Regions from separate parts of the Solibacillus sp. FSL H8-0523 genome, predicted to be linked through region 4. Evidence: a T-box and tRNA genes for the amino acid it is inferred to sense, from the RefSeq annotation. Region 4 holds a T-box; the other regions hold tRNA genes.
The links. The T-box of region 4 lies ahead of ileS (isoleucine--tRNA ligase). A T-box ahead of a tRNA ligase gene usually reads a tRNA of that ligase, here a tRNA-Ile.

Region 1: it has a tRNA-Ile gene. The T-box ahead of ileS (isoleucine--tRNA ligase) is inferred to sense a tRNA for this amino acid. The anticodon was not compared.
Region 2: it has a tRNA-Ile gene. The T-box ahead of ileS (isoleucine--tRNA ligase) is inferred to sense a tRNA for this amino acid. The anticodon was not compared.
Region 3: it has a tRNA-Ile gene. The T-box ahead of ileS (isoleucine--tRNA ligase) is inferred to sense a tRNA for this amino acid. The anticodon was not compared.

Annotation. Positions count from the first base shown of each region.
Region 1 covers NZ_CP150291.1:3,218,254-3,223,308, forward strand. Annotated here, with positions in the region: gene NSQ62_RS16100 (MBL fold metallo-hydrolase) at 1-318, opposite strand, end outside; tRNA gene NSQ62_RS16105 (tRNA-Glu) at 1,043-1,114, opposite strand; tRNA gene NSQ62_RS16110 (tRNA-Ser) at 1,116-1,206, opposite strand; tRNA gene NSQ62_RS16115 (tRNA-Asn) at 1,218-1,293, opposite strand; tRNA gene NSQ62_RS16120 (tRNA-Ile) at 1,305-1,381, opposite strand; tRNA gene NSQ62_RS16125 (tRNA-Gly) at 1,393-1,466, opposite strand; tRNA gene NSQ62_RS16130 (tRNA-Phe) at 1,470-1,545, opposite strand; tRNA gene NSQ62_RS16135 (tRNA-Asp) at 1,551-1,626, opposite strand; tRNA gene NSQ62_RS16140 (tRNA-Met) at 1,630-1,704, opposite strand; tRNA gene NSQ62_RS16145 (tRNA-Ser) at 1,864-1,956, opposite strand; tRNA gene NSQ62_RS16150 (tRNA-Ile) at 1,977-2,053, opposite strand; tRNA gene NSQ62_RS16155 (tRNA-Met) at 2,060-2,133, opposite strand; tRNA gene NSQ62_RS16160 (tRNA-Ala) at 2,156-2,231, opposite strand; tRNA gene NSQ62_RS16165 (tRNA-Pro) at 2,238-2,314, opposite strand; tRNA gene NSQ62_RS16170 (tRNA-Arg) at 2,320-2,396, opposite strand; tRNA gene NSQ62_RS16175 (tRNA-Leu) at 2,415-2,503, opposite strand; tRNA gene NSQ62_RS16180 (tRNA-Gly) at 2,510-2,584, opposite strand; tRNA gene NSQ62_RS16185 (tRNA-Leu) at 2,629-2,713, opposite strand; tRNA gene NSQ62_RS16190 (tRNA-Lys) at 2,732-2,807, opposite strand; tRNA gene NSQ62_RS16195 (tRNA-Thr) at 2,815-2,890, opposite strand; tRNA gene NSQ62_RS16200 (tRNA-Val) at 2,901-2,976, opposite strand; rRNA gene rrf (5S ribosomal RNA) at 2,991-3,106, opposite strand; rRNA gene NSQ62_RS16210 (23S ribosomal RNA) at 3,172-5,055, opposite strand, start outside.
Region 2 covers NZ_CP150291.1:3,212,438-3,217,492, forward strand. Annotated here, with positions in the region: gene NSQ62_RS15980 (MerR family transcriptional regulator) at 1-273, opposite strand, end outside; gene NSQ62_RS15985 (sigma-70 family RNA polymerase sigma factor) at 385-912, shown strand; gene NSQ62_RS15990 (DUF4179 domain-containing protein) at 905-2,134, shown strand; gene NSQ62_RS15995 (NUDIX domain-containing protein) at 2,170-2,796, opposite strand; tRNA gene NSQ62_RS16000 (tRNA-Glu) at 2,878-2,949, opposite strand; tRNA gene NSQ62_RS16005 (tRNA-Ser) at 2,951-3,041, opposite strand; tRNA gene NSQ62_RS16010 (tRNA-Asn) at 3,053-3,128, opposite strand; tRNA gene NSQ62_RS16015 (tRNA-Ile) at 3,140-3,216, opposite strand; tRNA gene NSQ62_RS16020 (tRNA-Gly) at 3,228-3,301, opposite strand; tRNA gene NSQ62_RS16025 (tRNA-Phe) at 3,305-3,380, opposite strand; tRNA gene NSQ62_RS16030 (tRNA-Asp) at 3,386-3,461, opposite strand; tRNA gene NSQ62_RS16035 (tRNA-Met) at 3,465-3,539, opposite strand; tRNA gene NSQ62_RS16040 (tRNA-Ser) at 3,699-3,791, opposite strand; tRNA gene NSQ62_RS16045 (tRNA-Ile) at 3,812-3,888, opposite strand; tRNA gene NSQ62_RS16050 (tRNA-Met) at 3,895-3,968, opposite strand; tRNA gene NSQ62_RS16055 (tRNA-Ala) at 3,991-4,066, opposite strand; tRNA gene NSQ62_RS16060 (tRNA-Pro) at 4,073-4,149, opposite strand; tRNA gene NSQ62_RS16065 (tRNA-Arg) at 4,155-4,231, opposite strand; tRNA gene NSQ62_RS16070 (tRNA-Leu) at 4,250-4,338, opposite strand; tRNA gene NSQ62_RS16075 (tRNA-Gly) at 4,345-4,419, opposite strand; tRNA gene NSQ62_RS16080 (tRNA-Leu) at 4,464-4,548, opposite strand; tRNA gene NSQ62_RS16085 (tRNA-Lys) at 4,567-4,642, opposite strand; tRNA gene NSQ62_RS16090 (tRNA-Thr) at 4,650-4,725, opposite strand; tRNA gene NSQ62_RS16095 (tRNA-Val) at 4,736-4,811, opposite strand.
Region 3 covers NZ_CP150291.1:198,400-203,454, reverse strand. Annotated here, with positions in the region: gene NSQ62_RS01050 (S-layer homology domain-containing protein) at 1-531, opposite strand, end outside; gene NSQ62_RS01045 (S-layer homology domain-containing protein) at 751-1,821, shown strand; tRNA gene NSQ62_RS01040 (tRNA-Glu) at 1,930-2,001, opposite strand; tRNA gene NSQ62_RS01035 (tRNA-Asn) at 2,004-2,079, opposite strand; tRNA gene NSQ62_RS01030 (tRNA-Ile) at 2,098-2,174, opposite strand; tRNA gene NSQ62_RS01025 (tRNA-Phe) at 2,181-2,256, opposite strand; tRNA gene NSQ62_RS01020 (tRNA-Asp) at 2,267-2,342, opposite strand; tRNA gene NSQ62_RS01015 (tRNA-Ser) at 2,375-2,467, opposite strand; tRNA gene NSQ62_RS01010 (tRNA-Ala) at 2,487-2,562, opposite strand; tRNA gene NSQ62_RS01005 (tRNA-Pro) at 2,569-2,645, opposite strand; tRNA gene NSQ62_RS01000 (tRNA-Arg) at 2,666-2,742, opposite strand; tRNA gene NSQ62_RS00995 (tRNA-Leu) at 2,773-2,861, opposite strand; tRNA gene NSQ62_RS00990 (tRNA-Gly) at 2,867-2,941, opposite strand; tRNA gene NSQ62_RS00985 (tRNA-Lys) at 2,992-3,067, opposite strand; tRNA gene NSQ62_RS00980 (tRNA-Thr) at 3,075-3,150, opposite strand; tRNA gene NSQ62_RS00975 (tRNA-Val) at 3,161-3,236, opposite strand; rRNA gene rrf (5S ribosomal RNA) at 3,251-3,366, opposite strand; rRNA gene NSQ62_RS00965 (23S ribosomal RNA) at 3,432-5,055, opposite strand, start outside.
Region 4 covers NZ_CP150291.1:819,664-824,718, forward strand. Annotated here, with positions in the region: gene NSQ62_RS03825 (cell division protein SepF) at 1-130, shown strand, start outside; gene NSQ62_RS03830 (YggT family protein) at 154-414, shown strand; gene NSQ62_RS03835 (RNA-binding protein) at 525-1,313, shown strand; gene NSQ62_RS03840 (DivIVA domain-containing protein) at 1,408-1,962, shown strand; T-box leader at 2,028-2,326, shown strand; gene ileS (isoleucine--tRNA ligase) at 2,426-5,055, shown strand, end outside.

The DNA.
Region 1 (5,055 bases), 1.7 Mb from region 4:
TGCTAAACGTTCTATTGCGGAAGGATGGGCAAATACCGGCATTTTCTTTGTCTCTATAATTTTATTAACCATTCCAATATGATCAGTATGATGATGCGTTAAAATAATTTGATCTATATCCGTTAAATCAAATCCATATTCAGCTAGCTTTTTATAAAAAAATGTTTCGTATTCAACTGAATCTATTCCCGCATCAATTAGAGTCAGTCTATTTTGAGACTCATATAAATAACAATTGATATTGGTCATTTGTCCGTATCTCTCTGGGTAAATAATGGGATACACTTTTTTACCTTTATATTCAAATATTGAACTCATTTCTAAATCCTCCATAATCCCATTTACGGTATAATCTTCGGAATAATAAATTACTATCGAACAAAAGTATATCGTTTCTAATTAAATATGAAAAGGAGTTCTACTATAAACGCGTTAGCTTCTAAATTTCAGTAGCTTGTAACCCCTCATCATGCACTTCAAACAAAGGATTTATCTTCGTTGCACTATTTTATCAAACTTAGAAATACCAGAAGTTTATTATTTCCACTGGAAACAGGCTAGTACTATAGAAACCGTAGAAGGTCCAGCGCAATTATTTAGAAACTCTAGCATTTAAAGCTGAGGTAGCTAATCAATCTGAACTATATATACAAAAAACTTTACCGCTCTTAGCCAATCCCGTCAAAGCCCTTTACAGATTAGAAAGAGTTGCTACAGTTCGGATTTACCCAACCGGTACATACCAATTTCGAACAGAATTTTATGACTGGTTTTCAAGCTGAACTATTCATTAAAACACCATCAATACTTGAATCCGACAAGATTACCATAGCAAATTGCCAACTTCCTATTCGTCAGTTAGAAGAAATTAATCATGTATACTAAGTAACAATTTAAAGCCTCTCGCAAAAAAATTACTTTAACGCTTGCCTCCAAAAAAGCGAGCGCCTTCACTTTTACACAAGACATTAATGAACCTCTATAACACAAAAAAACGCTAAGCACTTGAATAAATGCTTAGCGTTTTCTATCTGCCTATGTATGACCCGTACGGGATTCGAACCCGTGTTACCGCCGTGAAAGGGCGGTGTCTTAACCACTTGACCAACGGGCCGTGGCGGAGAATGAGGGATTTGAACCCTCGCGCCGGTTACCCGACCTACACCCTTAGCAGGGGCGCCTCTTCAGCCTCTTGAGTAATTCCCCTAATAAAAAAATGGCTCCGAAGGCAGGACTCGAACCTGCGACCTGCCGGTTAACAGCCGGATGCTCTACCAACTGAGCTACTTCGGAACAGTCTTATATGGTGGGCCTAAATGGACTCGAACCATCGACCTCACGCTTATCAGGCGTGCGCTCTAACCAGCTGAGCTATAGGCCCTTTTTAAAAACTGGAGCGGGTGATCGGAATCGAACCGACAACATCAGCTTGGAAGGCTGAGGTTTTACCACTAAACTACACCCGCAAATGGTGGGTTTGGACGGAATCGAACCGCCGACACTTAGAGCTTCAATCTAATGCTCTACCAACTGAGCTACAAACCCACAAATGGCGGTCCCGACCGGGATCGAACCGGCGATCTCCTGCGTGACAGGCAGGCATGTTAACCGCTACACCACGGGACCATTTGGTTGCGGGGATAGGACTTGAACCTATGACCTTCGGGTTATGAGCCCGACGAGCTACCACTGCTCCACCCCGCGACAATATTATTAAGTTTATTATCGCCTGTTCTGAGTTCTACTTAGTTGACATCAACTTCGTTCCTCAGTTGCTGCTAATCGCTATCTTCGTTTAGCGATTTGCTCCACCCCGCGACAATACTATTTAACTTTTTTCGAGCTGTTCTCACCTGTAAATTATGGAGGAGGTAGAGGGATTCGAACCCCCGCGCGGTGTTACCCGCCTGTCGGTTTTCAAGACCGATCCCTTCAGCCAAACTTGGGTATACCTCCATGTTAATTATATGATTTACTGGTGGACCTTACAGGACTCGAACCTGTGACCGGACGGTTATGAGCCGTCTGCTCTAACCAACTGAGCTAAAGGTCCTTAAGATGGCTACCGAGGGAGTCGAACCCACGACCTTTCGGGTATGAACCGAATGCTCTAGCCAGCTGAGCTAGGTAGCCAGGATCTTTATTGGTTAATTTATGGTGGAGCCTAGCGGGATCGAACCGCTGACCTCCTGCGTGCAAGGCAGGCGCTCTCCCAGCTGAGCTAAGGCCCCATATAGTGGTCGGAATGACAGGATTCGAACCTACGACCCCTTGGTCCCAAACCAAGTGCTCTACCAAGCTGAGCTACATTCCGGAAAATGGTGCGCTCGACAGGACTTGAACCTACAACCTTCTGATTCGTAGTCAGATGCTCTATCCAATTGAGCTACGAGCGCAATTATTTATTTGAAAGATGGTGCCGAGGGCCGGAATCGAACCGGCACGGTGATCACTCACCGCAGGATTTTAAGTCCTGTGCGTCTGCCAGTTCCGCCACCCCGGCATTTTTTGGAGCGGAAGACGAGGTTCGAACTCGCGACCCCCACCTTGGCAAGGTGGTGTTCTACCACTGAACTACTTCCGCAAAATGCATAAGCTATTTTTATCTGACAGTATATGAAATTAAAATGGTGCGGGTGAAGGGAGTCGAACCCCCACGCCTTGCGGCGCTAGATCCTAAGTCTAGTGCGTCTGCCAATTCCGCCACACCCGCAGCAGACAAATATAAAACTGGTGAGCCATGAAGGACTCGAACCTTCGACCCTCTGATTAAAAGTCAGATGCTCTACCAACTGAGCTAATGGCTCTCTAAAGTGGTGCCGGCGAAAGGAGTCGAACCCTCGACCTACTGATTACAAGTCAGTTGCTCTACCAACTGAGCTACACCGGCATTTTAGAAATGGTGGAGGATGACGGGCTCGAACCGCCGACCCCCTGCTTGTAAGGCAGGTGCTCTCCCAGCTGAGCTAATCCTCCTGGGTATTAAATAAGCGAAGCGACGTCCTACTCTCACAGGGGGAAACCCCCAACTACCATCGGCGCTAAAGAGCTTAACTTCTGTGTTCGGTATGGGAACAGGTGTGACCTCTTTGCCATCGCCACTTCACTTATTAAGTTGAAAGAATTTATTCTTTCAAAACTGGATAAACGTTTCATTGATGTTCATAAATTGTGGTTAAGTCCTCGACCGATTAGTATTCGTCAGCTCCACACATCACTGCGCTTCCACCTCGAACCTATCTACCTGATCGTCTTTCAGGGGTCTTACTTACTTGCGTAATGGGAAATCTCATCTTGAGGGGGGCTTCATGCTTAGATGCTTTCAGCACTTATCCCGTCCACACATAGCTACCCAGCGATGCTCTTGGCAGAACAACTGGTACACCAGCGGTGTGTCCATCCCGGTCCTCTCGTACTAAGGACAGCTCCTCTCAAATTTCCTACGCCCACGACGGATAGGGACCGAACTGTCTCACGACGTTCTGAACCCAGCTCGCGTACCGCTTTAATGGGCGAACAGCCCAACCCTTGGGACCGACTACAGCCCCAGGATGCGATGAGCCGACATCGAGGTGCCAAACCTCCCCGTCGATGTGGACTCTTGGGGGAGATAAGCCTGTTATCCCCGGGGTAGCTTTTATCCGTTGAGCGATGGCCCTTCCATGCGGAACCACCGGATCACTAAGCCCGTCTTTCGACCCTGCTCGACTTGTAGGTCTCGCAGTCAAGCTCCCTTATGCCTTTACACTCTACGAATGATTTCCAACCATTCTGAGGGAACCTTTGGGCGCCTCCGTTACTCTTTAGGAGGCGACCGCCCCAGTCAAACTGTCCGCCTGACACTGTCTCCTACCCCGCTAAGGGGCATGGGTTAGAAGTTCAATACAACCAGGGTAGTATCCCACTGACGCCTCCTCCGAAGCTGGCGCTCCGGGATCTCTGGCTCCTACCTATCCTGTACAAGTTGTACCAAAATTCAATATCAGGCTACAGTAAAGCTCCACGGGGTCTTTCCGTCCTGTCGCGGGTAACCTGCATCTTCACAGGTACTATAATTTCACCGAGTCTCTCGTTGAGACAGTGCCCAGATCGTTACGCCTTTCGTGCGGGTCGGAACTTACCCGACAAGGAATTTCGCTACCTTAGGACCGTTATAGTTACGGCCGCCGTTTACTGGGGCTTCAATTCGCAGCTTCGCTTGCGCTAACCACTCCTCTTAACCTTCCAGCACCGGGCAGGCGTCAGCCCCTATACGTCACCTTACGGTTTTGCAGAGACCTGTGTTTTTGCTAAACAGTCGCCTGGGCCTATTCACTGCGGCTCTCTCACGCTTGCACGCTAACAGAGCACCCCTTCTCCCGAAGTTACGGGGTCATTTTGCCGAGTTCCTTAACGAGAGTTCTCTCGCACACCTTAGGATTCTCTCCTCGACTACCTGTGTCGGTTTGCGGTACGGGCACCTCTCACCTCGATAGAGGCTTTTCTTGGCAGTGTGAAATCAGGAACTTCGTCCATACGGACTCGTCATCACAGCTCAATGTTAAAGTATGCGGATTTGCCTACATACACACCTTACTGCTTGAACACGCGCAACCAACGGCGTGCTTACCCTATCCTACTGCGTCCCCCCATTTCTCAAACGGTGAGGAGGTGGTACAGGAATATCAACCTGTTGTCCATCGCCTACGCCTATCGGCCTCGGCTTAGGTCCCGACTAACCCTGAGCGGACGAGCCTTCCTCAGGAAACCTTAGTCATACGGTGGACGGGATTCTCACCCGTCTTTCGCTACTCATACCGGCATTCTCACTTCTAAGCGCTCCACCAGTCCTTCCGGTCTGACTTCAACGCCCTTAGAACGCTCTCCTACCACGCATCCTATTGGATGCATCCACAGCTTCGGTGAATCGTTTAGCCCCGATACATTTTCGGCGCAGCGTCACTCGACCAGTGAGCTATTACGCACTCTTTAAATGATGGCTGCTTCTAAGCCAACATCCTGGTTGTCTAAGCAACGCCACATCCTTTTCCACTTAACGATTACTTTGGGACCTTA
Region 2 (5,055 bases), 1.8 Mb from region 4:
CTTTTGTTCAAGCAACCTTTGTTGATTTTTTAGCGCCTCTTTTACTTCAAAATCAGGATTTTCAAGTAATCCCTTAATTTGCTCTAGCTTAAAATCCAGCGCTCGGTAAAACAAAATTTGCTGCAAGCGGTCAATATCTGCCTGACTGTACTGGCGGTAACCATTTTGTGCGACCATTGAAGGCTTGAGTAATCCGATTTCATCATAATAGCGCAGTGTACGTGCACTGACACCCGATAATTTTACTAATTCATTTATAAGCAATACAATCACCTCTAAGGATTACTATAAAGTGTAACGTAACGTGAAGGTCAACGAAAAAAATAATTTTTATTTGAACTTTTTACCCCATTCAAAACTCTTACTTATAGAGAGGTGAACACGATGACAATTACCAAGCTGGTGAAAAAAGCAAAAAAAGGCCATAAAGATGCCCTCGTACAGCTTATTATGCAAGAACAGCAGCAATTTTACCATTTAGCCTATACGTATGTCGGCAACGAGCATGACGCACTCGATGCCCTTGAACAAATGATTGTTATTTTATACGAAAAAATTCATCAGCTCAAAGACGACACAGCGTTTTATAGCTGGAGCAAAACCATTTTGGTGAATGAATGCCGTGCCATCCTGAAAAAAAAGCACCGCGTCATTTTTATTGAGGATGAAGAATCGATCGAATTAACCGTCAATCCAATCGATCAACTCGATGATGAACTAACGCTCGAACATTATTTAACGATACTATCACCGGTGCATAAAGAAGCGATTCAGCTCAAATATCTACTCGATTACAATTACGAAACAATTGCTGAACTTACGAACGTTTCAATCGGTACCGCCAAAACCCGCGTATTTTATGCACTCAAAAAGCTACGGGCACATTTTGGAGAGGAGAATTTCCATGAATAAATTTGATCAGCAAAAAGCGAAACTAAACGATATCCCAGTACCAGAACAGCTTGAACAACGCTTACACAACGCCTTAGCAAAGCAATCTCAATCTAAAAGAGGGAGCAAAAAAGCCGCTCTTGCCCTACTAGTAACCGCAGCTCTTGCTTTATTATTCATTTCTTTTAATATGAATACATTCGCCTACTACGGCAAAAAACTATTCGGCTATGAACAGCTCATGGATGACACACTCGCAAAGCTAAACGAAACAGGTGCCGGCCAAGTCGTCGATGAGTCTCTCGTATTACAAGATGGAACAACCGTAACTATCGAAGGTGTGCTTTCCGATGCCAATCGCTTTATTATCTATTACAAGGCGCACAATCCGGTAAAATCATTAGAAAATGGTATTACATTTACAAAATTAACTGGTTTTTTAACCAACCATTTGCCAAGCAGCACGTATGTATTAAGCAGTGATCAACATACATTAACGGGTATTGCGAGTTATGATGCCGTTAATCCATTTGCCAAAAAACTCACGGTTTCTTTATATGACGATGCCCATAACGAATATGATTTCACATTCAAATATAACGCGAACGACGCACTCGCACCAACTTTGAAACATACGATTAATGAAAAAATCAAAACGGATATTGGTACGTTCACGATTAAAAAATTAACAACAACAAATGCCTCAACACTCATTACAGGAACTTTCAATAAAACAATCGATCGAACATTTCCAATACCTAGAGATTTTGTATTATACGCAGATGACAAAGCAATCCCAGTAAAAGAAAGCAGTATGCAAAGTTCCTTATTTAGTGGCTACACCATGGATCTATTATTTGACACCATTCCTGCTGACACAAAAAAACTCGAATTAAAGCTCGAGCAATCTTATTCAAAAGAGACAATTGATGTGGCCATTCCATTAAACCCTCTACCTGAAACAATCGTGGGGCCAAAAAACTTACAAATTTTAAATGCTTCTATACAGGATGGCATTACAGAAATTACGATTAGCTCCGAACCAAATGTAATTTTTGATGAGGTATCATTACAAACTCCCGACGGTAAGGTATCGCTTCAAACAACGAAAGGTTTTCACGAAAGCGATGCAGGCTATATCCGTACGTTACAATTTAATACAACAAATGAAGGTACCGATTTGCTTATAAAAAATATGTACTTCCTTGAGATGCAAACCGATACAATTACTATCCTCGATTAATTAACAAAAGCGTAGTCATGAATTGTTTTTCACGACTACGCTTTTGATTTCATCCATACTTGTAATTTTTCTATAAAAGGCATGCTATACATCTGTGGCAATGTTTGCATCTGATCTAAACCTAGTTCCTGACGATCATTTACTTTTACATCTGCTTGATAATAGTAACCGGTTACAGGTGCTTGCTCCTTCTCCCCACTTGCTAATTCGTAAAACTGGTGCAATTTCATTCGGTATATCCCGTCTAGCTCTTCTCGCTGAATTTGAAATCGCTCAAAGCCATTTTTGATTTCATAAACAAACACATTCGCAAATTCATAATCCTTTATTTGCTTATCGTCTATCTGATAAGCAATTACGCCTAAGCTATTTAATTCATCACCTGTTACATTTAAACCTAATTCTTCATTTAACTCTCTTACACCATCTAAAACCGTTTCGGTTGCCAGTAAATGGCCAGCAGCCGTAATATCATACTGACCAGGATAATCCTTCTTACATTGACTACGGAGCTGTAAATAAATCATCCATTCATCTTCTACCTTCTCAATCACCCAACAGTGAAATACTTCATGCCAAAAGCCCTTTTCATGTACTTCATCACGCAATGCCGTACCTATTTTATTATATTGTTCATTAAAAATCGCTAAACATTCTGTCATCTTCTTCATCCTCCGTTTTATTGGACCAAAAAAACGCTAAGCACTTAAATAAATGCTTAGCGTTTTCTATCTGCCTATGTATGACCCGTACGGGATTCGAACCCGTGTTACCGCCGTGAAAGGGCGGTGTCTTAACCACTTGACCAACGGGCCGTGGCGGAGAATGAGGGATTTGAACCCTCGCGCCGGTTACCCGACCTACACCCTTAGCAGGGGCGCCTCTTCAGCCTCTTGAGTAATTCCCCTAATTAAAAAATGGCTCCGAAGGCAGGACTCGAACCTGCGACCTGCCGGTTAACAGCCGGATGCTCTACCAACTGAGCTACTTCGGAACAGTCTTATATGGTGGGCCTAAATGGACTCGAACCATCGACCTCACGCTTATCAGGCGTGCGCTCTAACCAGCTGAGCTATAGGCCCTTTTTAAAAACTGGAGCGGGTGATCGGAATCGAACCGACAACATCAGCTTGGAAGGCTGAGGTTTTACCACTAAACTACACCCGCAAATGGTGGGTTTGGACGGAATCGAACCGCCGACACTTAGAGCTTCAATCTAATGCTCTACCAACTGAGCTACAAACCCACAAATGGCGGTCCCGACCGGGATCGAACCGGCGATCTCCTGCGTGACAGGCAGGCATGTTAACCGCTACACCACGGGACCATTTGGTTGCGGGGATAGGACTTGAACCTATGACCTTCGGGTTATGAGCCCGACGAGCTACCACTGCTCCACCCCGCGACAATATTATTAAGTTTATTATCGCCTGTTCTGAGTTCTACTTAGTTGACATCAACTTCGTTCCTCAGTTGCTGCTAATCGCTATCTTCGTTTAGCGATTTGCTCCACCCCGCGATAATACTATTTAACTTTTTTCGAGCTGTTCTCACCTGTAAATTATGGAGGAGGTAGAGGGATTCGAACCCCCGCGCGGTGTTACCCGCCTGTCGGTTTTCAAGACCGATCCCTTCAGCCGAACTTGGGTATACCTCCATGTTAATTATATGATTTACTGGTGGACCTTACAGGACTCGAACCTGTGACCGGACGGTTATGAGCCGTCTGCTCTAACCAACTGAGCTAAAGGTCCTTAAGATGGCTACCGAGGGAGTCGAACCCACGACCTTTCGGGTATGAACCGAATGCTCTAGCCAGCTGAGCTAGGTAGCCAGGATCTTTATTGGTTAATTTATGGTGGAGCCTAGCGGGATCGAACCGCTGACCTCCTGCGTGCAAGGCAGGCGCTCTCCCAGCTGAGCTAAGGCCCCATATAGTGGTCGGAATGACAGGATTCGAACCTACGACCCCTTGGTCCCAAACCAAGTGCTCTACCAAGCTGAGCTACATTCCGGAAAATGGTGCGCTCGACAGGACTTGAACCTACAACCTTCTGATTCGTAGTCAGATGCTCTATCCAATTGAGCTACGAGCGCAATTATTTATTTAAAAGATGGTGCCGAGGGCCGGAATCGAACCGGCACGGTGATCACTCACCGCAGGATTTTAAGTCCTGTGCGTCTGCCAGTTCCGCCACCCCGGCATTTTTTGGAGCGGAAGACGAGGTTCGAACTCGCGACCCCCACCTTGGCAAGGTGGTGTTCTACCACTGAACTACTTCCGCAAAATGCATAAGCTATTTTTATCTGACAGTATATGAAATTAAAATGGTGCGGGTGAAGGGAGTCGAACCCCCACGCCTTGCGGCGCTAGATCCTAAGTCTAGTGCGTCTGCCAATTCCGCCACACCCGCAGCAGACAAATATAAAACTGGTGAGCCATGAAGGACTCGAACCTTCGACCCTCTGATTAAAAGTCAGATGCTCTACCAACTGAGCTAATGGCTCTCTAAAGTGGTGCCGGCGAAAGGAGTCGAACCCTCGACCTACTGATTACAAGTCAGTTGCTCTACCAACTGAGCTACACCGGCATTTTAGAAATGGTGGAGGATGACGGGCTCGAACCGCCGACCCCCTGCTTGTAAGGCAGGTGCTCTCCCAGCTGAGCTAATCCTCCTGGGTATTAAAGTTACACTGTAAAGTGCTTGTCCTTTCTCTTAAGGACAAGATTTATATTATCAGCATTTGAGAAACAATGCAATACTTTTTTGAAACTTTTTTTAAAAATAATATTTCCTTCAAAGTTTCCCAGTAACTAGCCTTGTTTCCTAATGAAAACGATTACTTGGCATAACGAAATTTTAATATGATTACCCATTTTTTTCAACACTTGTTTTGCATTTTTATAAAATATTTTTTAT
Region 3 (5,055 bases), 620 kb from region 4:
TGAATTACTTACAATATAATCATGTACCTTCTTTACTTTTTTTAACGGTGTATTATCCGCCGTTTCAAACGTCAATTTTCCTAACGTAGCTATCACATCTGTGCTTGTCCCGTAATAACTCATCGTAAACTCAAGCTTTACTTCTGACTCGCCATCTTTAACGGTTTCTGTCGCTTTAACCTTCGCATTTTTAAACATGCCATAAAGCATCGTGTTATCACCAATCGCTAAATTGGCCTTCATATCCTTAAATATTTTTTCAACCTCAGCTTGTGCTTCCGCTGCTGAAACCTTTGTTAATTTTGCGTCAAATGTTGTTTTGTACGCACTCATTCCAGTAACAATGACATTTTTTAAAGTATTATTTAAATCGGCCTCTTTAACCGCCTCAACATCTACAGCATCCCCACCAACAAATTCATTATTTACTTCAAAACTAAGCGTTACGTCTGCCGCGAATGCACTGTCTGCTACTACGACACTTGCTGGTACAGCCACTAAAGCTGCTAATATTTTTTTCGATTGGTTCATGTGTAACACATCTCCTTCTCGCTTCTAGTTATCTACAAAATCACATTACTAATATTATCGGCATATATCCCATATTTTAGAATAAAATTGCGCAATGTATTATGAAAAAGTCCAGTTCCTAAAAAAGAATTAGACCAACTTTCTAACACTTTCGCCATTTGCACGAAAAGTGTACACATGCTACAGTCAAATATAACCAGAAAACTAGGAGGTTTAATTATGAAACGATATGTTACCGTAATCCTATGTGCCATTTTTTTGCTGAGTGGTCTGCTCTTACCTCTACAAAAAGCCGAAGCAAAGCGCATTTTCAGTGATGTTTCAACCACGCATTTTGCCTATGATGCAATTAAATGGGCCTATGATTTTAATATTGTGAATGGCTACGAAGATGGCACCTTCCGCCCAAATCAGGCTGTTACCGAGCAGCAATTTGCGCAATTACTAGTGAAATATTTTGATTTAGATCCTGTCACTGACGAACTATTAAAGTACTCTAATAAGGAAATAGCATCGGATGCCAATTACAATACACTCGCCGCTTATCAAGTACCACTGAATGGCTATTTTGATAATAAAATTCGTGATCATGCCGTTAAGCGTGGCACGGTGGCTCATGCACTTGCATACATATTAAATGGGGATGTAAGCTTAGACAAATCGATTCGTTTCTTAATCGATCACCATATTTCATCAGGGCAAAACCCGAAATACGAAAACACAAATATCCAACGTTTCTTCGGTACAACGAATAATTTAACACGCGCGCAGCTTGTTGCCTTCTTCTATAAGCTACAAGCAAAAAGCTTTTTCTACATCTCACCAAATGCTGAAAACAGCTTTGAAAATATCGAAGCATTTACACTTAATAAACGCGCAAATCTAGCACGTAACACACTCGACAAATCGCTACGTAAAGGCTCGAACTGGTCATCAGAAGCCAACACAAAGCCTTCAAAAACCTGGAATGGTGAATACACGTACTTTTACACATATGGTAAGGGCGACTTAGACGTACTTGGCCGGATCCTCACAATTACCAACAGTTCAAAAACAGGCTTTGACGTCACATACTATACGTATGATGGCTGGAGCTCCGGTACAGTAGAAGGTACAGCAACGGCTACCTCTGACACAAAAGCGCGCATGAACAAAACGAGCGCCGGTGAACGCTGCGTTATCGAATTTGAAAAGGTCGGCATCCGTTCTATTAAAACAACCGAGTTTTACTGCGAAGCTGGGCGCGATAAAGGCACGAATTTTAACGGCACATTATCACTAGAAAAATAAAAAGGTTAGCGCTCGTATATGGGCGCTAACCTTTTCGCTTCTATTTCCCTTAAATTAAAACAACAAAAAAACACACCGCAAATGCGATGTGCTTTCTTCTCAAGTGTATGACCCGTACGGGATTCGAACCCGTGTTACCGCCGTGAAAGGGCGGTGTCTTAACCACTTGACCAACGGGCCAATGGCTCCGAAGGCAGGACTCGAACCTGCGACCTGCCGGTTAACAGCCGGATGCTCTACCAACTGAGCTACTTCGGAACAATACAATAAATACTATGGTGGGCCTAAATGGACTCGAACCATCGACCTCACGCTTATCAGGCGTGCGCTCTAACCAGCTGAGCTATAGGCCCATAATATGGTGGGTTTGGACGGAATCGAACCGCCGACACTTAGAGCTTCAATCTAATGCTCTACCAACTGAGCTACAAACCCACAAAAAAAATGGCGGTCCCGACCGGGATCGAACCGGCGATCTCCTGCGTGACAGGCAGGCATGTTAACCGCTACACCACGGGACCAACATATTATGTATTGCTTATTGAATTAAAAATGGAGGAGGTAGAGGGATTCGAACCCCCGCGCGGTGTTACCCGCCTGTCGGTTTTCAAGACCGATCCCTTCAGCCGAACTTGGGTATACCTCCAAAAGGAAAACAAAATATATGGTGGAGCCTAGCGGGATCGAACCGCTGACCTCCTGCGTGCAAGGCAGGCGCTCTCCCAGCTGAGCTAAGGCCCCATAAAATGGTCGGAATGACAGGATTCGAACCTACGACCCCTTGGTCCCAAACCAAGTGCTCTACCAAGCTGAGCTACATTCCGAATTTGTCATAAATATATAATGGTGCGCTCGACAGGACTTGAACCTACAACCTTCTGATTCGTAGTCAGATGCTCTATCCAATTGAGCTACGAGCGCTATAATTTTTTTGTTTTAAATAACTAAAAATGGTGCCGAGGGCCGGAATCGAACCGGCACGGTGATCACTCACCGCAGGATTTTAAGTCCTGTGCGTCTGCCAGTTCCGCCACCCCGGCATTTTTGGAGCGGAAGACGAGGTTCGAACTCGCGACCCCCACCTTGGCAAGGTGGTGTTCTACCACTGAACTACTTCCGCAAAAATGCATAGATATTTTTATTCTGACAAGTTATGAAATTAAAAAAAACTGGTGAGCCATGAAGGACTCGAACCTTCGACCCTCTGATTAAAAGTCAGATGCTCTACCAACTGAGCTAATGGCTCTCTAAAGTGGTGCCGGCGAAAGGAGTCGAACCCTCGACCTACTGATTACAAGTCAGTTGCTCTACCAACTGAGCTACACCGGCAATTTAGAAATGGTGGAGGATGACGGGCTCGAACCGCCGACCCCCTGCTTGTAAGGCAGGTGCTCTCCCAGCTGAGCTAATCCTCCTGGGTATAAAATAAGCGAAGCGACGTCCTACTCTCACAGGGGGAAACCCCCAACTACCATCGGCGCTAAAGAGCTTAACTTCTGTGTTCGGTATGGGAACAGGTGTGACCTCTTTGCCATCGTCACTTCACTTATTAAGTTGAAAGAATTTATTCTTTCAAAACTGGATAAACGTTTCATTGATGTTCATAAATTGTGGTTAAGTCCTCGACCGATTAGTATTCGTCAGCTCCACACATCACTGCGCTTCCACCTCGAACCTATCTACCTGATCGTCTTTCAGGGGTCTTACTTACTTGCGTAATGGGAAATCTCATCTTGAGGGGGGCTTCATGCTTAGATGCTTTCAGCACTTATCCCGTCCACACATAGCTACCCAGCGATGCTCTTGGCAGAACAACTGGTACACCAGCGGTGTGTCCATCCCGGTCCTCTCGTACTAAGGACAGCTCCTCTCAAATTTCCTACGCCCACGACGGATAGGGACCGAACTGTCTCACGACGTTCTGAACCCAGCTCGCGTACCGCTTTAATGGGCGAACAGCCCAACCCTTGGGACCGACTACAGCCCCAGGATGCGATGAGCCGACATCGAGGTGCCAAACCTCCCCGTCGATGTGGACTCTTGGGGGAGATAAGCCTGTTATCCCCGGGGTAGCTTTTATCCGTTGAGCGATGGCCCTTCCATGCGGAACCACCGGATCACTAAGCCCGTCTTTCGACCCTGCTCGACTTGTAGGTCTCGCAGTCAAGCTCCCTTATGCCTTTACACTCTACGAATGATTTCCAACCATTCTGAGGGAACCTTTGGGCGCCTCCGTTACTCTTTAGGAGGCGACCGCCCCAGTCAAACTGTCCGCCTGACACTGTCTCCTACCCCGCTAAGGGGCATGGGTTAGAAGTTCAATACAACCAGGGTAGTATCCCACTGACGCCTCCTCCGAAGCTGGCGCTCCGGGATCTCTGGCTCCTACCTATCCTGTACAAGTTGTACCAAAATTCAATATCAGGCTACAGTAAAGCTCCACGGGGTCTTTCCGTCCTGTCGCGGGTAACCTGCATCTTCACAGGTACTATAATTTCACCGAGTCTCTCGTTGAGACAGTGCCCAGATCGTTACGCCTTTCGTGCGGGTCGGAACTTACCCGACAAGGAATTTCGCTACCTTAGGACCGTTATAGTTACGGCCGCCGTTTACTGGGGCTTCAATTCGCAGCTTCGCTTGCGCTAACCACTCCTCTTAACCTTCCAGCACCGGGCAGGCGTCAGCCCCTATACGTCACCTTACGGTTTTGCAGAGACCTGTGTTTTTGCTAAACAGTCGCCTGGGCCTATTCACTGCGGCTCTCTCACGCTTGCACGCTAACAGAGCACCCCTTCTCCCGAAGTTACGGGGTCATTTTGCCGAGTTCCTTAACGAGAGTTCTCTCGCACACCTTAGGATTCTCTCCTCGACTACCTGTGTCGGTTTGCGGTACGGGCACCTCTCACCTCGATAGAGGCTTTTCTTGGCAGTGTGAAATCAGGAACTTCGTCCATACGGACTCGTCATCACAGCTCAATGTTAAAGTATGCGGATTTGCCTACATACACACCTTACTGCTTGAACACGCGCAACCAACGGCGTGCTTACCCTATCCTACTGCGTCCCCCCATTTCTCAAACGGTGAGGAGGTGGTACAGGAATATCAACCTGTTGTCCATCGCCTACGCCTATCGGCCTCGGCTTAGGTCCCGACTAACCCTGAGCGGACGAGCCTTCCTCAGGAAACCTTAGTCATACGGTGGACGGGATTCTCACCCGTCTTTCGCTACTCAT
Region 4 (5,055 bases):
TATCGACTTTTTAAGCGGAACAGTGTATGCGTTAGGTGGCGATATTCAACGTATCGGCAACGATATTTTCTTATGTACACCAGAAAACGTAGAGGTATCAGGAGAAATTTCGAATTTAACATTCGAGTAATTTAGTAATAGTGAGGTAATCAGATGATCATTTTTGGCGTTATATCTACAGCATTTCTTATTTACCGTTACATGCTGATTGGTTACATATTAATGTCTTGGATTCCAGCACTCCAAGAGTCAGCAGTCGGGCGTTTCCTAGAAAAAGTATGTGAACCATACTTAGGTTTCTTCCGTAAGTTTATCCCACCAATTGGCATGATTGACATTTCACCAATCGTTGGTTTATTCGTACTTTACTTCATTGAACGTGGTGTTTATAGCGTTCTAGGTTTCTTACTATAAGCCAAGAAAAACCCCTTCACAACATGTTGTAGGGGTTTTCTTTTGGAGTGTTTAAATTTGGAAATAAAAAGGAATAGGTATAGTATATACTTTAAGAAGGTAGGATTAAGATGGAGCATTTAATTCAACATTTCCGTAAAGATGAACAGCCATTTATTGAGCAGGTTATCGGTTGGCAGCGTGAGGTAGAAGATCGTTATGCGCCGAAGCTGACGGATTTTTTAGACCCAAGACAGCGCTTTATTGTGGAATCTGTCATTGGCCAAAATGAAGACTTGCGTATATTTACTGAAGGGACGTTTAAAGAGGCAGAGCGACAACGTATTTTAATTGCGCCTTCTTATCTTGAGCCGACAGAAGAAGACTTTCAAATTGGCGTTTATACGATTCATTACCCAGCAAAGTTTGTGCAGTTGCGCCATCCGGATGTATTAGGGGCGTTATTATCAATTGGATTAGATCGTAGTAAGTTTGGTGATATTCGCTTGGGTGAAAATACCGTGCAATTTGCTTTAGCACAAGAAATAGCAGATTATGTCCGTGCAAATTTAACTGGTATGGGAAAAGTGAAAGTGCATGTGGAGGAACTAGGTAGTTCAACGCCACTTATCCAAAACGAGGAACATTGGGTGGAAAGCTCGTATACGGTGTCTTCAATGCGTTTAGATGTTGTACTTGCTACTGTTGCCAATATTTCACGCCAAAAATCACAAAGCTTAATTAATGGCGGGAAAGTAAAAGTGAACTGGACGGTGCGTGAGGCGGTCGCATTTGAACTACAAGAAGGCGATATTGTCTCAGCACGCGGATTTGGCCGTTTGAAAGTCATTATGACAGAAGGACGAACAAAAAAAGATAAAATCCGCTTACAAGTAGGACGTTTAGAGCAAAAAGCCTAACTTTCAAGTATTTTTTATGAAAATAGATGTTATTCATTTGAGAAACGTTTATAATATTTTGTAACAATGTACGTGCAAAGGAGAGTAGAACGATATGCCATTATCACCTCTTGATATACATAACAAAGAGTTTACACGCGGTTTCCGTGGCTATGCTGAAGACGAGGTAAATGAGTTTTTAGATCAAGTGATTAAAGACTATGAAATTATTTTGCGCGAGAAAAAAGAGCTAGAAGACCAAGTGAAATCAATGTCTGAAAGAATGAATCATTACAATTCATTAGAAGAAACATTGCAAAAATCCATCGTTGTAGCGCAAGAGGCTGCCGATGAAGTACGCCGTAACTCTCAAAAAGAGTCAAAATTAATTGTCAAAGAAGCAGAAAAAAATGCCGATCGTATTATTAATGATGCGTTATCAAAAGCGCGCAAAGTAACGATTGAAATTGACGAATTAAAGAAACAATCTAAAGTGTTCCGTAACCGCTTTAAAATGTTAGTAGAAGCACAGTTAGACCTGTTAAACACAGGGGACTGGGATCATCTATTAGAATATGATGTCGACCTAACTGATATTCAAACGCCACATCAGCAACGTCAACAAGATGAAGACGAGGCTGCTTCAACAGATAGTAATTCAGCGTATTAAGGGAACGTACTTGACTTTTCTCATTACGATTTTTATACTGAAAAATAATGATTCTATGCACAACGCATAAAGCTTTGATGGAGACAGTACATTTAGCATTGCCGCTTAGCGATTCGAGGATGGTGAAAGCTCGAACAAAACAAGCTAAATTGAAAATCACTCCTGAGCTAAATAGCCGAACGACGGACGTCACAGATTTTAAAGGAAGTTTTTTGAGTTTACTCAAAAAAATCTGGACGCAATTATGCGAAGGCGTAATTGATTAAGTAAGCTATTTCGTGTCACACGACGTTACAGTGTCTAATGAGGCTATTTATAGCGAAATTAGGGTGGTACCACGAGACTAATGCTCCTCGTCCCTTTTAACAGGGATGGAGGGGCTTTTTTTATTCAACTGATTCAGCAGAAGTCCAATTCGCCCGTAGTAGAGCATTACATTTATTTTTATTTAGGAGGATTTTACATGGTAGAGTACAAAGAGACGTTATTAATGCCGAAAACAGATTTCCCAATGCGCGGTGGCTTACCGACAAAAGAACCCCAAATCCAAGCACAATGGGATGAAATGGACATCAACAAATTAGTGTTAGAGCGCACAAAAGACCGCCCACACTTCTTATTACATGATGGCCCTCCTTATGCAAACGGCGACATTCATGCAGGTCATGCATTAAACAAAGTCATTAAAGATATGATTAACCGTCATAAATCAATGACTGGTTTCAACGTGAACTATATTCCAGGTTGGGATACACATGGTTTACCAATCGAGCAAGCATTAACAAACAAAGGCGTTAAGCGTAAAGAAATGTCAGTAGCGGATTTCCGTGAGCTATGTGAAAAGTATGCGTATGAGCAAGTAGCAAACCAAAGCACACAATTCCAACGTTTAGGTGTTCGTGGCGACTGGGCAAACCCATACATCACATTAAAGCCTGAATTCGAAGCGCGTCAAATCGAAGTATTCGGTAAAATGGCTGAAAAAGGCTATATCTATAAAGGCTTAAAACCAGTTTATTGGTCACCATCTTCTGAATCGGCATTAGCAGAAGCAGAAATCGAATATAAAGATGTGGAATCGTACTCAATCTATGTAGCGTTCAACATTAAAGATGCAAAAGGTGTTGTACCAGCAGACGCGAAATTCATCATCTGGACAACGACACCATGGACAATTCCGGCAAACTTAGGGATTTCAGTAAATCCTGAGTACACATATGTAGTAGCACAAGCAAACGGTGCAAAATACATCGTGATGAAAGACTTAGTTGAAAAGCTTGCAACAACTTTCGGTTGGGAAACGTACGAAATCGTTCAAGAAGTAAAAGGGCAAGAGCTTGATTTAATCGTAGCAGAACACCCAATTTACAAGCGCGATTCATTAGTAATGGTTGGTGAGCACGTAACTGCTGAAGCGGGTACAGGATGTGTACACACAGCGCCAGGACATGGTGAAGACGATTACCAAATCGGGAAACAATACGGCTTAGAAATTTTATCACCAGTAGATAACGGTGGTTGCTATACAAATGAAGCACCTGGCTTTGAAGGTTTATTCTATGAAAAAGCAAACCCAATCGTGATTGAAAAGTTAAAAGAAGAAGGCGCATTATTAAACGTTTCTAAATTCTCACACTCATACCCACACGACTGGCGTACAAAAAAACCAGTCATCTACCGTGCAACACCACAATGGTTTGCTTCAGTAGAAATGTTCCGTGGTGAGTTATTAGATGCAGTAAAATCAACAGAATTCACACCAGCATGGGGCGAAACGCGTCTGTACAATATGATTCGTGACCGCGGTGACTGGGTAATCTCTCGTCAACGTGCATGGGGTGTACCGATTCCAATTTTCTATGCAGAAGATGAAACACCAATCATCACACCAGAAACAATCGCACATATTTCAAAATTATTCCGTGAAAATGGCTCAAACATCTGGTTCCAACGTGAAGCAGTTGAGTTACTTCCTGAAGGCTTCACACACGAAGGTAGCCCGAACGGTAAATTCACAAAAGAAAACGACATCATGGACGTATGGTTCGATTCAGGCTCATCTCACCAAGGTGTACTTGCTGAGCGCGGTATGAAATACCCTGCTGACCTTTACTTAGAAGGTTCAGACCAACACCGTGGCTGGTTCAACTCATCATTAATTACATCTGTTGCGATTAATGGCGTTGCACCATACAAAGGCTTATTAACACATGGTTTCGTATTAGATGGCGAAGGCCGTAAAATGTCGAAATCACTTGGTAACACAATTGATCCATTAAAAGTAATGAACCAATATGGTGCAGACATCTTACGTATGTGGGTAGCTTCAGTCGATTACACAAGTGATGTACGTATCTCAATGGATATGCTAAAACAAGTTTCTGAAACATACCGTAAAGTGCGTAACACATTACGTTTCTTACACGGGAACGTGACAGACTTCAATCCAAGTCAAGACCGCGTAGCTTACGAAGAGTTAAATGAAATGGATCAATATATGTACATGCGCTTACAAGATACAGTAAAGGCAATCCGTGCAGCATATGACCGTTATGACTTCTCAACGGTGTACACAACAGTAAACAACTTTGTCGCAATCGAATTATCTTCATTCTACTTAGATATCGCAAAAGACATTGTGTACATCGAAGGTACAGATAACAAAAACCGTCGTGCAATGCAAACAGTTATGTATGATACTTTAATGGCGTTAGTGAAATTATTAACACCAATGATCCCTCATACAACAGAAGAGCTATGGGGCTACATGACATTCGAAGGAAAAGAGCTTTCAGTTCAATTAACAGACTTCCCAGAAGTAGACGAAAAAGCGAACTTCGAACAATTACGTCCGAAATGGGCAAAATTAATTGCTGTGCGTAATGAAGTGTTAAAAGCGTTAGAAGAAGCGCGTAACGCGAAAACAATCGGTAAATCATTAGAAGCAAAAATCTCTGTTTATGCAGATGCAGAAACAGTTGAATTATTAAATGATGCAAGTATTGACTTTGCGCAACTTTCAATCGTCTCTCAATTTGTAGTAGCGGGCAGCAAAGAATCAGCTCCTGCAGAAAGCCTACAATTAGAAAAAAC